DNA from 3 places in the Paenibacillus sp. MCAF9 genome. Region 1 is predicted to be linked to each of the others. Evidence: predicted binding sites of a transcription regulator. Region 1 holds the regulator's gene; each other region holds the start of a gene.
The links. The regulator LexA, encoded in region 1, represses DNA repair genes until DNA is damaged. The targets are predictions, from matches to a motif close to CGAACATATGTTCG.

Region 1 (5,373 bases):
CTCGCCGGATAAGTTATAAATGAGGGCATTTATACCCCATACAATCCAATAGGAGAAAAGTACACCTAACAATCCACCAAGCAACCCGAGCAGTGCTGCCTCAATGATGAACATGTTGCGGATTTGAGCCAAATTCGCACCAAGCACCTTCATAATCCCAATTTGTCTACGTCTTTGATAGGTAGACATCGTCATCGCTACTACGATCGATATCGAAGCTATGATTAGAATAAACACACCAATACCAAGTGCCGCAGCTTTAATGATTTTAAATTCATTTGCGAGCTGTTCCTTCTGCTGTAGATTTGTTCGCGTAGTAACGACTAGTTTCTGCAGCTGCTTCTCTACTTGTTCAATCTTTGCTTGGTTATCTACTTTTACAATAATAGAGTTATAAGCTTCCTGCTCATCACTCCCTAGCTTCAACTCTTTCTTTAGGAGCTCCGCTGTCTCTAATGAGACATATCCTTTTTTGTCATACATCGACTGCTCATCACTGACCCCTGCTGGCTTCTTGAGCACGCCTATTACACGAAGAGGTCCGCTCAACACGACTTGGCCATCAGGTGAATAGGAGCGAAGCTGTATTTGCTTCTGATATAAAGCCCCTGGCACACGATTTAACTTCTCAAATTGCTGATAAACCGTTTCATCATAGGGATTGGCATCGATTTGCTCTCGAATTTTACGTTTCGACTCTTCATCAATAAATCCCATTGTCGCTCCATAGTTAAGAACGATGGTACCTAATACATTCGTTGCTTCTCCTTGATTGATGTCATTTCCAAAAGCGGAAAGCATCTCAATATCTGTACCTATAATTTCAGTTTGAATTTGTGAAGTAAGTCCATCTAACGTCATCGTCTCCACATAGTTAAGCTGTTGATATGGTGAAGCAGCTTTGACATGTTCGATTTGTCTCATGATGTCAAGCTTTTGCTTAGTTAACTTGCCTTTCTGCAAAGAATCTTCATCAGCTGTGGATGCTCCGCCGCCAGCGTATGCTCCTGTACTCGCTGTTACCGTTATTTCATCCATCTTCAAGTAACTATTCATTTGTTTCTCAATGTAAACTTGAGCAGATTCACCGATACTAAGTGCAATTATAATTGCAGCACATCCAATAGAAATACCCGCAGCGCATAATGCCGTAACTACCTTCCTGCGCCTTACCTGATCCCATGATAATCTTGTAATATCACTAATTCTCAATTTGAATTCCCCCCGCAAGCATACTTTCTCGTGCGGCTTCCTGATCCGTTACGAGATAACCATCTCGCAGCGTGATAATTTTTTCTGTTTGTGCTGCTACCTCACGTTCATGGGTTACGATAATAAATGTAGTATCCATCGTTTTATTCAACTGCTTCAAAATCATAATAATTTCTTCCTCTGTTTTGGTATCCAAATTACCGGTAGGCTCGTCCGCAAAAATAACCGATGGCTCTGTTATCAATGATCTTGCAATACTGACACGCTGTTGTTGTCCTCCCGAGAGCTGAGATGGGAATAACTCTGCTTTATCAGGAATTCCTACCTGCTCTAATAACGAAAGAGCTTTTTTCTTCCGTATTGAAGGATGCATCGATTGAAATACAAGCGGAAGCTCCACATTTTCCCTAACCGTCAAGTTGGCTATCAACTCATACGCTTGAAAAATAAATCCGATATGCTTCCGTCTAAACTCTGCCAATCGGTTTTCATTCATCGTTACAATATTATGGTCCGCAATAAAGATTTGGCCTTCTGTAGGCTTCATTAAGCCAGCCATTAAGTTCAGTAATGTAGATTTACCGGAACCGGAGCTCCCTAACAACGCAATCATTTCTCCCTTATGTACGTGAAAGCTTATTTTCTGCAGTACAGTGGTCGTTTCATGCCCATTCATAAATGAGTGGGATAACTCTTCAACTCGTAACAAAATAGCATCTCCTTTCAGTCCCCTTTAATAGACGGCAAAACCAAGGGTAAACCCTGCAGTAAACATAAAAAAACTTTCTAAAGAAGTAGATTGGCCTGCATCTACTTTAAATAGAAAGTAATTTTTTGTATGAACTATTGAATTGTAATGGAAAATCAAGCTAAATGCTAGGAATAATTAACTTCTGTCCTGGCTTTATAACTGTTGATTGCAGATCATTCCGATCTTTAATCAAATATACGATATATCTGATATCATGGCTGCCATCTGAAACTTGTTTTGCAATATTCCAAAGTGTATCGCCTGATTGCACCCTAATAATTTGTTCTTCCGCGGAAGCGGCTTCCGGAGTATTACTCGAAGCGTATGTCCCCATAAGTAGGAAGCTCGTAAACAATAAGAAAAACACAGCAGTGCAAACGACGAGCTTAACAGTATGACGCTTTATGAAATGCTTAATCAAGCGGTTGACCTTTGTTGCTTTGTTCGTATCTTGTTTATGAATGGTTCTATAAAAACTTGGACTGGTTATCATTTATCAACACCCCAAACGTTTGTTCTGTTTTTAGATTACACGAACAAACGTTTGGTGTCAACGAAAAAAATACGAACCTCTGTACTTAAGAACTTATGTTTGTACGAACTCGAGTTCTATGTTATAATTTTTTGCAAACCTACTAATGGAGTGATTGCAGTGTCGAAGATTTCTAACCGACAACATTCAATTCTTGAATTTATTAAGAATGAAGTTCGGGAGAAAGGCTATCCACCCTCCGTTCGAGAAATCGGCGAAGCTGTTGGATTGTTGTCCAGTTCAACCGTTCACGGTCATTTGGACCGTCTAGAGAAAAAAGGTTTAATACGCCGAGATCCTACTAAACCGCGTGCTATTGAAATTTTGGATCAAGAAAGCTCTGATGGCATTATCCCGCTTTCCGTTGCTAGAGTACCTATTGTTGGTAAAGTTACCGCTGGTGTGCCGATTACTGCTACAGAAAATATTGAAGAATATTTCCCGCTTCCTTCTCATTTTGTTGGTGACAGCAGTGTTTTTATATTGAATGTCATGGGCGAGAGTATGATTGAAGCAGGTATTCATGACGGGGATTATGTTATCGTTCGTCAACAGCAAACGGCAAACAATGGTGAGATCGTCGTTGCAATGACTGAGGACGACGAAGCAACAGTCAAAACATTTTACAAAGAGAAAAATCATATTCGTTTGCAGCCGGAAAATTCCACAATGCAGCCTATATTACTTCAAAATGTAACGATTCTAGGTAAAGTCATTGGACTTTTCCGTGATATTCATTAATACCAACTAATATGTACATAAAGAAAAGGCTGAATCAACGACGTTGATTCAGCCTTTTCTTTGACTATTATGTTAACGATCTTGCTTAAAGGTTTGGTATCGTCTGCCATTCTCAAGCCTTTCAACAAAATTCTAATTTTTAGCGCTCCAATGACATGGGTCCAAAATTGTTGTGCGGGAACATTACGTTCAAGCTGATACAGCTCCCACTCTCCACTATGCTTTTGTATAACTAGCTAAGCTGCTTGTTTGCCAACACCAGATCTTCTATATTTTCGCATAATAAAAAAAAGTGCAAGTAAATTATAGTGTCTGTCATATTCAGTCACTTTTTTGTTTATTGCAAAGCCAGCGATCTCATCGTTCACAGTTACGAAATCATGAATTAATCAGCTAATGACAAACACCCAATCACTATGAATTTATTACGCATAACATACTGTGTATTCAACTCGTAAGGAGGTGCATTGAAAAATGTCCGGTTACGTGGGTGGAGCTTTCTCAAGCTTAGGAATCATCTTAGTATTATTCATTCTACTGGTGATCATTGCTTGCAGTTGCGGCGGCTTTGGCTTCGGATATTAATTCGTATTTGAGCCATTCTTAATATTAGCAAAAGAAGATCCATTTGATGGATCTTCTTTTTGCTTTTCAGACTCCTTCCAACCATTAGTTTGTTATTTAAATGGAGAGAAGTTAAATTACACGTTTTCTTAACAGTACGGCAGTTGTTCTTAAATTAGAAATTCGTATTAGCTTCTTGCGGTCAAGTTTCGGATAATCATAAAGTAAACCTTCATATACGATTTGCATTTGCTCATTTTTAAGAAAATCATGAGGTGTCACTTGCGCGGATGGTCGTTCCCACAAGTTTATACCGCTGCTCCGCATAGCTTCAGCAACAAACTGGGAGCAGAAATACGAATCTGTTGGCTCGATATTAAGCTCAAGCAGTACACCTAACAATCCGATTAAATTGTATCGGTAATTTTCTTTATTTTTTTCAAACTCACGAATGTATTGAAGCAATGCGGCATGTTGTTTTTCTGATAAAGCAATCTTCAGAAGAACACAGCGCGTATTAGGGAAATATCGAAACGTCCCAGTATAGACGTTTTCTTTGACAAATCCAGCGATTAACGGGTTGTTCGCACGTTTACGCCCAAAGCTGTATATATTCTTTAGATTTATATCCAGTGCAAGTGAAGCGTGATTATAGGGTGCACCAGTAAATAATTTGATCATCCGAGTAAACCATGTGCCCGTGTCCGTAAGCAGCACATAAATATTGCTATTAGTTTCTTCATCTATTCTAGTTTCTGACATGATGCTCACCTCATTTATCGTAGAATATCCAGGTTATAGTTAGGCCGTTTTTGAGTTTAAGATATATGACACGATTTCGTTTATTAGCTTGGGTTGATTAACTGTTATGAATATAACAACAATATAACCACTCGAATAGTACTAACTCTATGTGGTACTGGCTCTAGTCAACCTAAAAAGACCAGCCACGAACACATTATCCATGTTATGACGCATATATATCATCTTTATACAAGCACTAGACCGTAGCTCTTAGACCTGTATACTTTTCTTTAGACGCGTTTTGAGTCCACTGCTTAAATATGGTTCTTATAATCTCTAAAACCGAACTCAGCGCATCATAGACGTTGCTGAGCGATGTTATAGGTTATTTACCGACATATGATTAACAAATGCCTGTGCCTTCACTTCATTAGGCTTTATTTAAGCTGTATAACTGAACGCAAAAAAAGAAACCTCAACGCCAGCAGCGTTGAGGTTTTTGAATTTTAGTAAAGAGTCAAATACTGATCGCGTTCCCATTGGTGAACTTGTGTACGGTACATATCCCACTCGATTTCTTTAAGCTCGTAGAAATGTGCAAGAGCATGATCACCCAGCGCATCGCAGATGATATCACTTCTGAGCATTTCATCCAGTGCTTCTTTCAAATCAAGCGGTAAGCTCGGGATGCCTGCATCCTGACGCTCTTCCTCTGTCATAATATAGATGTTCCGATCTGTTGGTGCTGGTAAAGGTAGCTTGTTTTGAATGCCGTCAAGACCAGCTCTGAGCATTACAGCAAGTGCCAAATACGGGTTGGCAGCTGGAT
Region 2 (5,373 bases), on a different contig from region 1:
TCAGCAACGGCTTTGGACAAAGCATCTAGATCGTTTCCATCTTCTACGCGAAGCACTTGCCAGCCGTAGCCTTCAAAACGTTTTTGAACGCTCTCGGAATAAGAAAGGCCCAATTCGCCATCAAGCGAAATATCGTTGGAATCATATAGAACGACCAATTTGCCGAGCTGCAGGTGGCCTGCGAAGGATGCAGCCTCATGAGAGACGCCTTCCATCAAGTCGCCGTCGCCGCAAATGGAGTATGTGAAGTGGTTAATAAGCTCGTGGCCTTCTTTATTGTAAGTAGCGCCCAGCTGTGCTTCCGCAATTGCCATACCAACCGCCATAGCGATACCTTGTCCAAGTGGACCCGTTGTTGCATCAACGCCAGCCGTGTGGCCAAACTCAGGGTGTCCTGGTGTTAGGGAGCCCCATTGACGGAAGTTTTTCAATTCCTCCATCGGCAGATCATAACCGGAGAGGTGAAGCAAGCTGTAAAGCAGCATCGAGCCATGACCCGCAGACAAAACAAAACGATCACGGTTTACCCAAGTAGGGTTCGATGGATTATGCTTCATATTTTTTGCAAATAATTGATAGCCCATTGGAGCAGCGCCCATTGGCATACCAGGGTGACCTGATTTCGCTTTCTCGATGGAATCGATCGCAAGTGTACGGATCGTATCGATAGAAAGCTGTTCAACCGACTTTTGTGTGACTGACATTACAATTTCCTCCTATGGTCTAAGCTTGTCTAATTTCATCTCGTTATATGGTTTCTAAAAACAACGATACAGCGTCATACCAGTACGCAATAACTTTGAATATTGTATCACTCTGCATGCTCGTTTTCCATCAAAAAAAATAGATAATTCGCATAAAAATACAGTTAGTTGAATACAACAGTTTTATTATTATGCACGATTACACGATCTTCAATATGCCATTTCACAGCTCTTGCGAGAACGACCCGTTCAATTGTCCGACCGATTCTTTTCAAATCATCGACGTTGTCACGGTGGCTGACGCGTTGAACATCCTGCTCGATAATCGGCCCGCCGTCTAATTCTTCTGTTACATAATGCGCTGTCGCGCCGATAATTTTTACACCGCGTGTATAAGCCTGCGCATAAGGCTTGCCTCCAACGAAAGCGGGTAGGAATGAGTGGTGAATATTAATGATCCGATTTGGAAATTGTTCAATGAACTTAGGCGAAATGATTTGCATATAACGCGCCAATACAATGATATCCGCTTTATCTGCAACAACTTCCATCTGTTTGCGCTCGGCTTCTTCTTTTGTAGTCGCTGTAACTGGGATATGGTAATACGGAATGCCAAAGGATTCGACCAGTTCGCGCATATCAGGGTGGTTGCTTATAACCATTGAAATATCGGCATCAAGATCCCCTGCCTTCCACTGCCAAAGCAGCTCTAGCAAGCAGTGATCCTCTTTCGAAACGAATACAGCAAGACGTTTCTTGCGGCTGGCACGGAATGTATGCCATTTCATATCAAACCGATCGGCTACTCTGGTGAAGTCCTCCATGAGAAGTGGAAGCTCCTTGTCCAGATCAACTAGATCAAATTCAAAACGGATGAAAAACATTCCGCCTTCCGGGTCCATCGTATATTGATCCGATTGAACGATGTTAGCCCCGTGCTCATATAAGAAATGAGAAACAGCAGCTACGATGCCCGGGCGGTCCGGACAAGAAATAAGCATGCGCGCACGCCCGCTCTTTCCACCTGCTTCAACGGTTATTTCAGATGGGGTGGATGGTGATGACATGGACTTCAAACTTCCTTTCGCAATGATCTATATGAATTAATGTTAACTTTAATTAAAGTCTAGCAAGCAGCTCTTTGCCGCCAAACCAAGCCGTAATACGCTGATTGATTTGTTCTTCTGTTAGTCCTGCCGGCAAAGCTTCGCCTGCCATTACAAGATCGAACAGACGCTCCATCGGCTCGCGCGGGTCTGCTTTTTTTGCTTTTGCGTCATTTTTTAGCAAATCCCAAGTAGAGAGTACAAAACCTCTGGAATCAATTTCTTGCTTGCCGAAGAAATGATGCAGGCGCTCCACATCTTCAAAGAAGCTTTCACCTAAACGAGCTCTGCCATTGCCGCTCAGCAAAGCGATCTCCGCTTCATACATAGGACGTTCAGTCTTGTCTTCCTTGCCAATCCAAGGCGTTTCCAGTATAAACGGACGCCCCTTAAGGCCTTCATGTTCAACGATTCTTTGAATGGCATCGTGACCAAGCCAGCCTGCGCCAACTGGAGCATGTCTGTCTTTACCAGCACCGCGTGAGTTCTTGCTGTCGTTCACGTGAACAACGGCAACACGGTTTAATCCAACAACACGATCGAACTGCTCAAGAACCCCGTCCAGATCATGAACAAGGTCGTAACCAGCATCATGCATGTGGCAAGTATCCATACATACAGTTAACCGTTCGTTATCCTGAACTTTGTCAATAATCGCCGCAAGCTCTTCGAAGCTGCGGCCAATTTCTGTGCCTTTGCCTGCCATCGTCTCAAGAGCGATGTTAACATTCGTTTCTTTTGTGCCTGCAAGCACTTCATTCAAGCCTTCAGCTATACGAGCGATGCCATATTCTGCATCCTTGTCCGTATAGGCACCTGGATGAAGAACAATATTACGTACACCGATGTAATCGGTACGGCGAATTTCTTCTTGTAAAAAAGAAACCGCAAGCTCGTACGTAGAATCCTTATATGAGCCAAGATTCACAATATAAGGCGCGTGAACCACAATCTCACTCATACCGGATTGCTCCATAAGCGCTTTTCCTTCTTCAATATATAACGAATCGATCGGCTTCCTTCTTGTATTCTGAGGTGCGCCGGTGTAGATCATAAATGTACTTGAGCCATACGATACTGCTTCTTGTGCTGCAGTGAGCAGCCCCTTGTCCGAAAATGATACATGGGAACCTATTTTCAACATAAATATTACGCCCCTTTCGGTTGATCAAACCTTATTTTACAAGGAATGTCGAAATAAATCTAGTAATGCCCAAACTATGCAAACTGATTATTCAAATCGTCAAGAACCTTACCAATAAGGGATACTCTATATACTGTCCTTTTAGGAAGGATGCATAATCATGTTTTAAGATGCAGTGATTTGGGGCTGAATTGGGGCTGTGCTTTTTCAAAAAATAAGGGTAGACGCTAACGGGTATTGAAAAGATTGATCAATAGGAAGAGCCGCAGGGATGCTTTCCCATACGGCTCTTCTTCATATTAACCTGTTATATTTACTTTTACAACACCTTGAATAAAGAACATACGTTCGCATATAATAAGAACACTACGAAGAAGGACGGTGTTCTAAAATGAATACAGGACGGAAGAAACTCGAAGGAAATGGATTGTGGGAAAGCAGCCGCATGATGCTCCCTGAGCATAAGGTTAGGATTAACCAGCTCGAAGCTGACCAAAAGAAGCGACAACGTATCGAACTAGACGAACAGGAATGGGCAATCATCTCACAGCTGGTGGATGCATCACTCAAGATGAGGCAGCTTATCAACCTGCAGATGTTTCACGAGACAGAAGAACTGGTTGTAGTTGGAGTTGTGGATCGGGTAGACCAGCTTCAAAGCCGTTTCATGGTGGATGGAGAATGGTTTGCGATCCGAGACATCGAGGGCGCCAGCCTTGAGCATTGATCGTCAAAAGCTGGTTGAACACCTTGAGCGTAATGCAGAAGATCTACGGCTGAAGATCGAAAGGTTTGACGAATCAAAAGGCATCGACACCGGGATGGTCTTAATGTGGCTTGCAAAGAAGATCGTACTCACACATCTGCTTGATGATTTATACAAAGGCACCTTTAATGAAGAAAAGCCGCTTAGCGAACCTTAAACTCGCAAGCGGCTTTTATGTATTGCATACAAAGCCGGACTTAAGCATATTCTCGCTCCTCAAAATAACACCTTAATTATTCGTTACCTAATTCTTTCTTTTTTGTTCAAGAATAGCAGCTGTTACTGAAGATCGATGTCTTAGGTCCTCAAGCTCTTTTTCAGCTAAGTATTTTCCCAATAGATGCATCGTATGTTTATCTTCTTCAATTTCTTGTTTTTCTTTCTCGAGATTACTTATAATCCTATTCAGATCATGAGCATAAATAACTGAAATAATCATAGCAAATCTAAAGGCCGTCAATAACATGTACATAAGCAAAATAAAAATCATAAATGATCTTACAAAAGGATTAGGTATAGCTAACATTATTAAGGAATAAAAAATTACTAAGAAAGATGCTATTAAAGCACTAAGTATATAATGGATTAGTTTACTCACGTCAGATTTGTCTAAATGAGCTAAAAATGAATTTACCTTTAAGCTTCCGAAAATAGATAATACTGTAACATATATTCCAACAAATACAGCTGCGATAGTTGTAATAGTACCGATATTCAGTGATATTAATTGATCATACTTCAATACGAGAAATGAGTTGATTGCTTCAATTTTCTGTGAATAAACAAAATTAGATACCACTCCGCTTGTTAAGAATAACAATGAGTAACTTCCGCATATGAGCCATATCAAAGGACGTTCTACAAACCAGCCGATTCGGTCCAATAATTTAATGTTTCTTTGGTTTAGCATATCACACTACCTTTTAAATTATTTTAAGCAGTATCAACCTCCACCTCTAAATCTTGTCGGACATCATCAACTACTTGTACCCGATAATGCGCGGCTGGAAGTTGATTAATTTCTGGCATCTCCTCATCAATAAATTGTATCCTCTTATCGAGAAACACAGTACTTGCTGGACGTCCTAATTCAATATATTTTTCAAGAATTTTATCACCGATGAATTGCCAACCATGATTACCATTGTCATTTTCTAAAACAGTGTTGCTCCTCACCCCGACGTTCTTTAATTCCAACGTCTCATACTTTTCACTTATTGGGTTCTTATAAGTAACTTTACATGATTCAACAGCATCGTTATTATCAACATCCAATAAATCAACAAGGTTCATAATTTCTCTAGCATCTAGTTCAAGAGTTCGTTTTCTCCCTTTCCCAAATGATAAATTAACTATAGGAGCTTCAGTCTCTTCTTTAATATCATTCGAAATACTAATCAACTTACCAAATAATGAATTTTTCCTTTGAACAGTTTGAGCTTGTTCAAGCATGCTTGCAAACATTCCACTTCCAGCATTAATTCTTAAATCAATTTCTTTAATGTCAGTAGAAGTTCTAATGTCATGTATGCTTCTATCCGAACTAACAAAATCAAACACTACATTCCAATTATTCCCTGGAGCTATTGCGTTAAAAAAAGTGTTGAAATATTCTTGTATGTCTTTTGCCCTAATACCATAAAAATTGAACTC
Region 3 (5,373 bases), on a different contig from region 1:
TGCTATTCCATGCAAATACATAACGGCTACGTTCGTATGCGTTTGCTGACCGATCTTGTGCACTTGCACATGAAGGTCAGAGGAACGTATTATCCGCCTGACCAAGCTGATGTTCGTTTGAATGTTTTCTACAAAAGCATGCTGCGGACCACGAATCACGGTCTGTGTCTGAGGAATCGTAACACTGCGCTGTTCGCCGCCGTTCACATCCGCCGTCAGCGCTTCCGCGCTGCCATCCGCCATAATGACACATAATCCGTCCGTCATATTTTGGAGTGCATACTCTAGTGTGTCCACACTCTGTACCGAGCCGATTGATACGACGCAGCTGCGAAGCGCTTCCAGCAGCTTGCTTCCCTTCACATGAGCATGCTGCGGCAGCCTCATTGACATTAACGGCTCCATGACACTCTCATTAATGATTTGTGAGTTCACGATTCCATCTACATAAATAATGGCAATCTCACGTTCTGGAGCCGCATCGCTGCGAAACATTCGGATTATGATATCCGTGCTGTTGCCGAAGCAATCGCGAATGGTTTTGACATTCGCATGCAGCGACGGACTAAACGGCGTTAGCCTACCTGTGTTTTGTTTGTTCATAACGGCACCCTTCGTTTCCATGTTGCTTCTATTTTGGCGCATTATGGATGTAAATATGTACTGTCCTATTTGTGATTGGTTTCCGTGCTGCTCCGCGTATAGCATTCGTACGCCTAATTGGACTGCGAAGCTGTTCCCAACCAAACCTTGTCAATAATAACCACAAATAACCTCTAGTATAAGAACGTGCGTTCTGTATATAATAAGAACAAACGTTCTTGTTATGGAGGAGATGCATCATGACAATGGAAAAATGGTTCAGCCTAGTCGGTTGTGTCGTAGATGTGATTTATATGAGCAAAAAAGGCAAGTTTACGAAACGAAGAATTCGTGTCCTATCTGTGAGAGACGGTTATGTCAGAGCCTTTTGTATAGACTCCGGCGCACAGCGCGTCTTTCTTGCGGCAAATGTATTAGCAGCAGAGCTGGTGAGCCGAAATGTCTCTTAACAAAGTCATTATGCTTGCGGATTGCCAATCGTTTTATGCATCGGTGGAGAAGGCGGAGCATTCCGAATATCGCTGGCTGAAACTGATGTGCGCCCGCGTGACTATGAGAAGCTGGAGGAGATCAAAGTTGTACTGCTTGGTATCTATATTAAAATGTATGTGCATAAATACAGAAAACCCTTTCATCCCTAGTTAAATCAGTATTTTCTTGAAATATGTATAGTGAGCATAAATAAAAGTGAGCACAATTCCTCTAATTTATGCTCATTTTTTCGAGATGTATTATTGAAATAGCTAACAAGTAGGCTCTACCATTCGCATCACGAACATACATTCGGTATACAATAAAACGAAAATACTTTCTCATTTTGGAGGTGGTACCTTGGAGCCTGTAATAATGTTGGCAGATTGTCTCTCTTTCTATGCCTCTGTAGAGAAGTCAGAGCGCCCAGAATACAAGGATAAGCCACTGGCAGTGGCTGGTGACCCAGAACGCCGCTCAGGCATCATACTCGCTGCATGTCCAATCGCCAAGGCACATGGGGTTACGACAGCCGAGCGTCTAGGGGATGCTCTAGCCAAATGCCCAGACCTAATCATCATCAAGCCCCGTATGCAGCTTTATATCGACGTTTCGCTAATGATTACACGCATTTACGAATCTTACACTGATTTAGTGGAACCCTACTCCATTGATGAGCAATTTTTGGATGTGACAGGCTCGCTCCATCTATACGGTTCGCCTGAAGAACTGGCCGCTCTGATTCAGAAACAAATACAAGCTGAGACAGGCATCTACACACGATTTGGTATCGGACCTACAAAGATTTTGGCTAAGACAGCTTGCGACAATTACGCGAAGAAAAATGATGCTGGCATGTATACACTAACACCTGATAAACTGGCCGACACCTTATGGCAGTTGCCGGTAGCAAAGATGTTTATGGTCGGTAGTCGTATGACACGACATTTTAACGCAATGGGCTTTGAAACAATCGGACAGATTGCAGCTACACCTCTTGAAAAATTGAAGGTGCTCATGCGGCGCAAGTTTGGCCGCAACTCAGACATCAACGCTGAATTGTACTGGCGTATTGCGAACGGTATAGATGATAGTCCTGTACGGCCAGGCACGCATAGTGTAGCACCCAAATCCGTCGGGCATATGATGACGTTGCCGCGCGATTACTACAAGCTAGAGGAGATCCGTACGGTGCTGCTCGAGTTGACGGAACTTGTCTGCCAACGTTGCCGTAGCAAAGGCTACATGGGGCATGTCGTATCTGTAGGCTGCATGGGCGCAGATTACGACAGACCGAGCGGCTTTAACCGCCAGATGAAGATGGTCGATCCGAGTAACGTCACAAACCAGGTCTACCGCGCAGCCTTGCAACTACTGCAGCGTCATTGGGACGGTCTGCCTGTGCGCAAGGTCGGGGTTAGCCTGTCGGGCTTCACCGCTGACGATGAATACCAGTTGTCGCTGTTCGACCAGAATCGAGAGAAATGGATGGCTTTGGAGCGCGCCACAGACGCAATTAAGGAAAAATACGGAGACTCGATCATCCTTAGGGCGGTATCAGCGACACCGGCCGGTCAGGCAATGGATCGTTCCAAAAAGATAGGAGGCCACTACAAGTGAGGAAGAAGCTTGAAGGCAACGGCTTGTGGGAATCCAGCCGCATGATGTTGCCAGAACACAAACTGGCCATCAATGGCTTGTCGGATGCTGCGAAACGCCGCGATAGAATCCAACTCGACGATCAAGAGTGGGAACATGTGTCCCGAGCTGTTTCGGAATCACTGCTTGGAAGGAAGAAAGTATCCATCCGACTGTATCACCCCCTGGAGTTGCTCAACGTCATTGGTATTGTGGAGCGTATCGACGAGCTAAAACGACGATTCATGGTTGACGGCGAATGGTTCCAGATCGTAGACATCGAAGGAGCCATATTAGAGGATGATTGAGATTCGCAAGCACCTCCTCAGAATCAGTCTGAGGAAGAATGACAACAACAACAAGCAAGTTTCCACTAATATTCGTTAACGTGCTTTTGCTTTCAATGAAAACGGACATTGTATGCACTGGTATTATGTGACACTAATGGAGAAAATTCATTCCATACTAAAGAGCATACTCCATGATTGAATCACTGAGCATGCTCTTTATTTACAAAGTCGTATCAACAGTTTTCTCAATACCAAAAGTATCTTCGGGGACCGGCTCCCATGTTTTCATATCTTTGCTGATGGCATGGCAGGCGAACTGTTTTCCTTAGGGAAAGATGCAATAAAACATATGATAGACATCGTCTACTTTCAGAATATGTCCGGTCCCGCCTTCAATCTTTCAAGCCCCGTCTTCCCTGTAATTCACGAAATCCTTTGTTCTAAGTAAATGCCAGCCATGTTCAAGTCCCTCGCGGTGATTATCTCTCCAACCATGCAGATAGAATAGCTAAACTCCCCATCTTCTTAATAAGGAATAACATCCCCTACCCACGCATTATCCGGCCGATAGAAAAATTCTCATATGCTGTTTTCTCCTTTCAGTAATTTCCGATACTATCAATCAATAGCGAAAGGATTTGCGCACTTTCTGCGCGGTTCACTTTATCGTGTGGCATAAATAATTCGTTACCGCGGCCGCTGATTAAGCCAAGCTCCTTCACAGCTGAGACCGCATCCTTTGCCCAGCTGCTAACTTGGCTGGCATCTTTGAAACTGTTCGTTCCATTTGTTGAAGCGTTCCATCCTGTATGGAATTCATAAGCTTTGAGAATCATAACCGCCATCTCCTCCCGGCTTAAGGCATCCTCCGGCGCAAATGTATCAACACTTCTTCCGGATACTATTCCGGCTTCTGATGTTGCAGCAATCGACGAAGCGTACCACTTAGTTGGAACAACATCCTTGAACGAGGCTGGCTTCGAGGATTCCAGCCGGAGAGCCCGGCCGATTAACGATGCGAATTCAGCTCTGGTCACGAATTGTTTCGGTGCAAATAACGTTTCACTTACACCAAAAACAATTTGTTTGGCGGCCATCTTTTTTATTACATCATAGGCCCAATACGACGCCTGAATATCATCAAACGATTTGTCATAGTTGAAGACGCCATACATACTGAAATGGCTTACTTCCGCAATCAGTTTACCGTTTACACTCGCACCGCCGACATATTCCATGCTACCGTCTTCAGTGATAAAATAAATGCCTCTCTGTGTCTGATGAGAAGTCTCATTTACACTCAGCCTAATTGTGACCGGCTTGGAGAATTTTTTAAGCTGCAGAACTGTTCCATCGGCTTTTATAATAGATAATTTGAAATTATAGACATCTCCTAAAGCAGATATTTCTGCTTTATTCTTGTTTTTGGTACGATCAAGAAGTTCTTTGAACTGATCAGCAGATAATGAGTCCATTTCAAATGAGATTTGCGCATGTTCAAGTTCGTCTTTTGTAACCAGCCCCTGCAAATCTTTTAATACTTCTACGGGAACTTCAATTTCGGTCCCGCTATTTTTAATCTTCAAAGCGTTCTTGCCGTCATTTCCCGCTGTTTTAACCGGGAACAGCAGCTGCCGTTCTCCTTTAGCCATTTCAAATGACAAACTGCTCTGATTATTCGGTTTGCTTGCAGTCACCACAGAGTTGTTTGGCGGGCTGGTAGGACCTTCGTTGATTGGATCGATCACCTTAACCGGTACATTGAAGTCATCAACATTAATGTGACCAAAGCCGCCGGTTGATTGGTCAACCACCTTCAGGTAAAGCTCATCGCCGATATATTGCGACGCATCCCAAATCTTACGCTGATACTCCTCATAATTCGTGGCAGTCTCTTTAAACAGCTCTTTGCCGTCCGATGCCCGCACCAGCGCTACATATAGCTTATCGATATCACGCCCACCGCTAACCAGGAAGTTAATCTTGCCGTTACCGCCGAGGACGAAATTCTGTGATTTCAACGTTCCCGTCAAGCTGTCACCGCCCGCCCCCTCGTTAAAGCCCCACAAATGATAGCCGCCAGGAATTTTATGTGACGGATTGAAGTAGATCGTCTCCCAGAAAAGCTGGGTATTAGTCACATGAGCCTCCTGGAAAGCGTCTCCTTCTGTAATCCAGCCTGTTAAATCACCTGTAGCAAAGTCATGGTTAGACAAATCCGTAATATCGGTGTACACCGAGTTGTCCCAGTTATCAGGTACATAGACCGGAGCAGCCGGTTCACCCGTCAATGCATTCATCTCCCATACTTCCATCGACTTGACCGTAATTTCATTGTCTCCCCAGACCTGCAAGCCCAATGAGTCATATC

Region 2: a site for LexA is predicted at 3,292-3,305, ahead of AB4Z45_RS08650 (YolD-like family protein). Genes of this name have one in related genera too.
Region 3: a site for LexA is predicted at 1,376-1,389, ahead of AB4Z45_RS24805 (DNA polymerase IV). Genes of this name have one in related genera too.

What each region holds. Positions count from the first base shown of each region.
Region 1 covers NZ_JBFREL010000001.1:232,977-238,349, reverse strand. Annotated here, with positions in the region: gene AB4Z45_RS01105 (ABC transporter permease) at 1-1,212, opposite strand, end outside; gene AB4Z45_RS01100 (ABC transporter ATP-binding protein) at 1,202-1,921, opposite strand; gene yneA (cell division suppressor protein YneA) at 2,082-2,456, opposite strand; gene lexA (transcriptional repressor LexA) at 2,616-3,236, shown strand; gene AB4Z45_RS01085 (sporulation protein YjcZ) at 3,711-3,821, shown strand; gene AB4Z45_RS01080 (hypothetical protein) at 3,933-4,562, opposite strand; gene glnA (type I glutamate--ammonia ligase) at 5,051-5,373, opposite strand, start outside.
Region 2 covers NZ_JBFREL010000004.1:131,929-137,301, reverse strand. Annotated here, with positions in the region: gene tkt (transketolase) at 1-704, opposite strand, end outside; gene purU (formyltetrahydrofolate deformylase) at 869-1,771, opposite strand; gene AB4Z45_RS08655 (deoxyribonuclease IV) at 1,824-2,954, opposite strand; gene AB4Z45_RS08650 (YolD-like family protein) at 3,346-3,681, shown strand; gene AB4Z45_RS08645 (hypothetical protein) at 3,671-3,877, shown strand; gene AB4Z45_RS08640 (hypothetical protein) at 3,965-4,630, opposite strand; gene AB4Z45_RS08635 (hypothetical protein) at 4,654-5,373, opposite strand, start outside.
Region 3 covers NZ_JBFREL010000023.1:59,383-64,755, reverse strand. Annotated here, with positions in the region: gene AB4Z45_RS24815 (spore germination protein) at 1-603, opposite strand, end outside; gene AB4Z45_RS24810 (hypothetical protein) at 843-1,052, shown strand; gene AB4Z45_RS24805 (DNA polymerase IV) at 1,450-2,694, shown strand; gene AB4Z45_RS24800 (YolD-like family protein) at 2,691-3,020, shown strand; gene AB4Z45_RS24795 (S-layer homology domain-containing protein) at 3,602-5,373, opposite strand, start outside.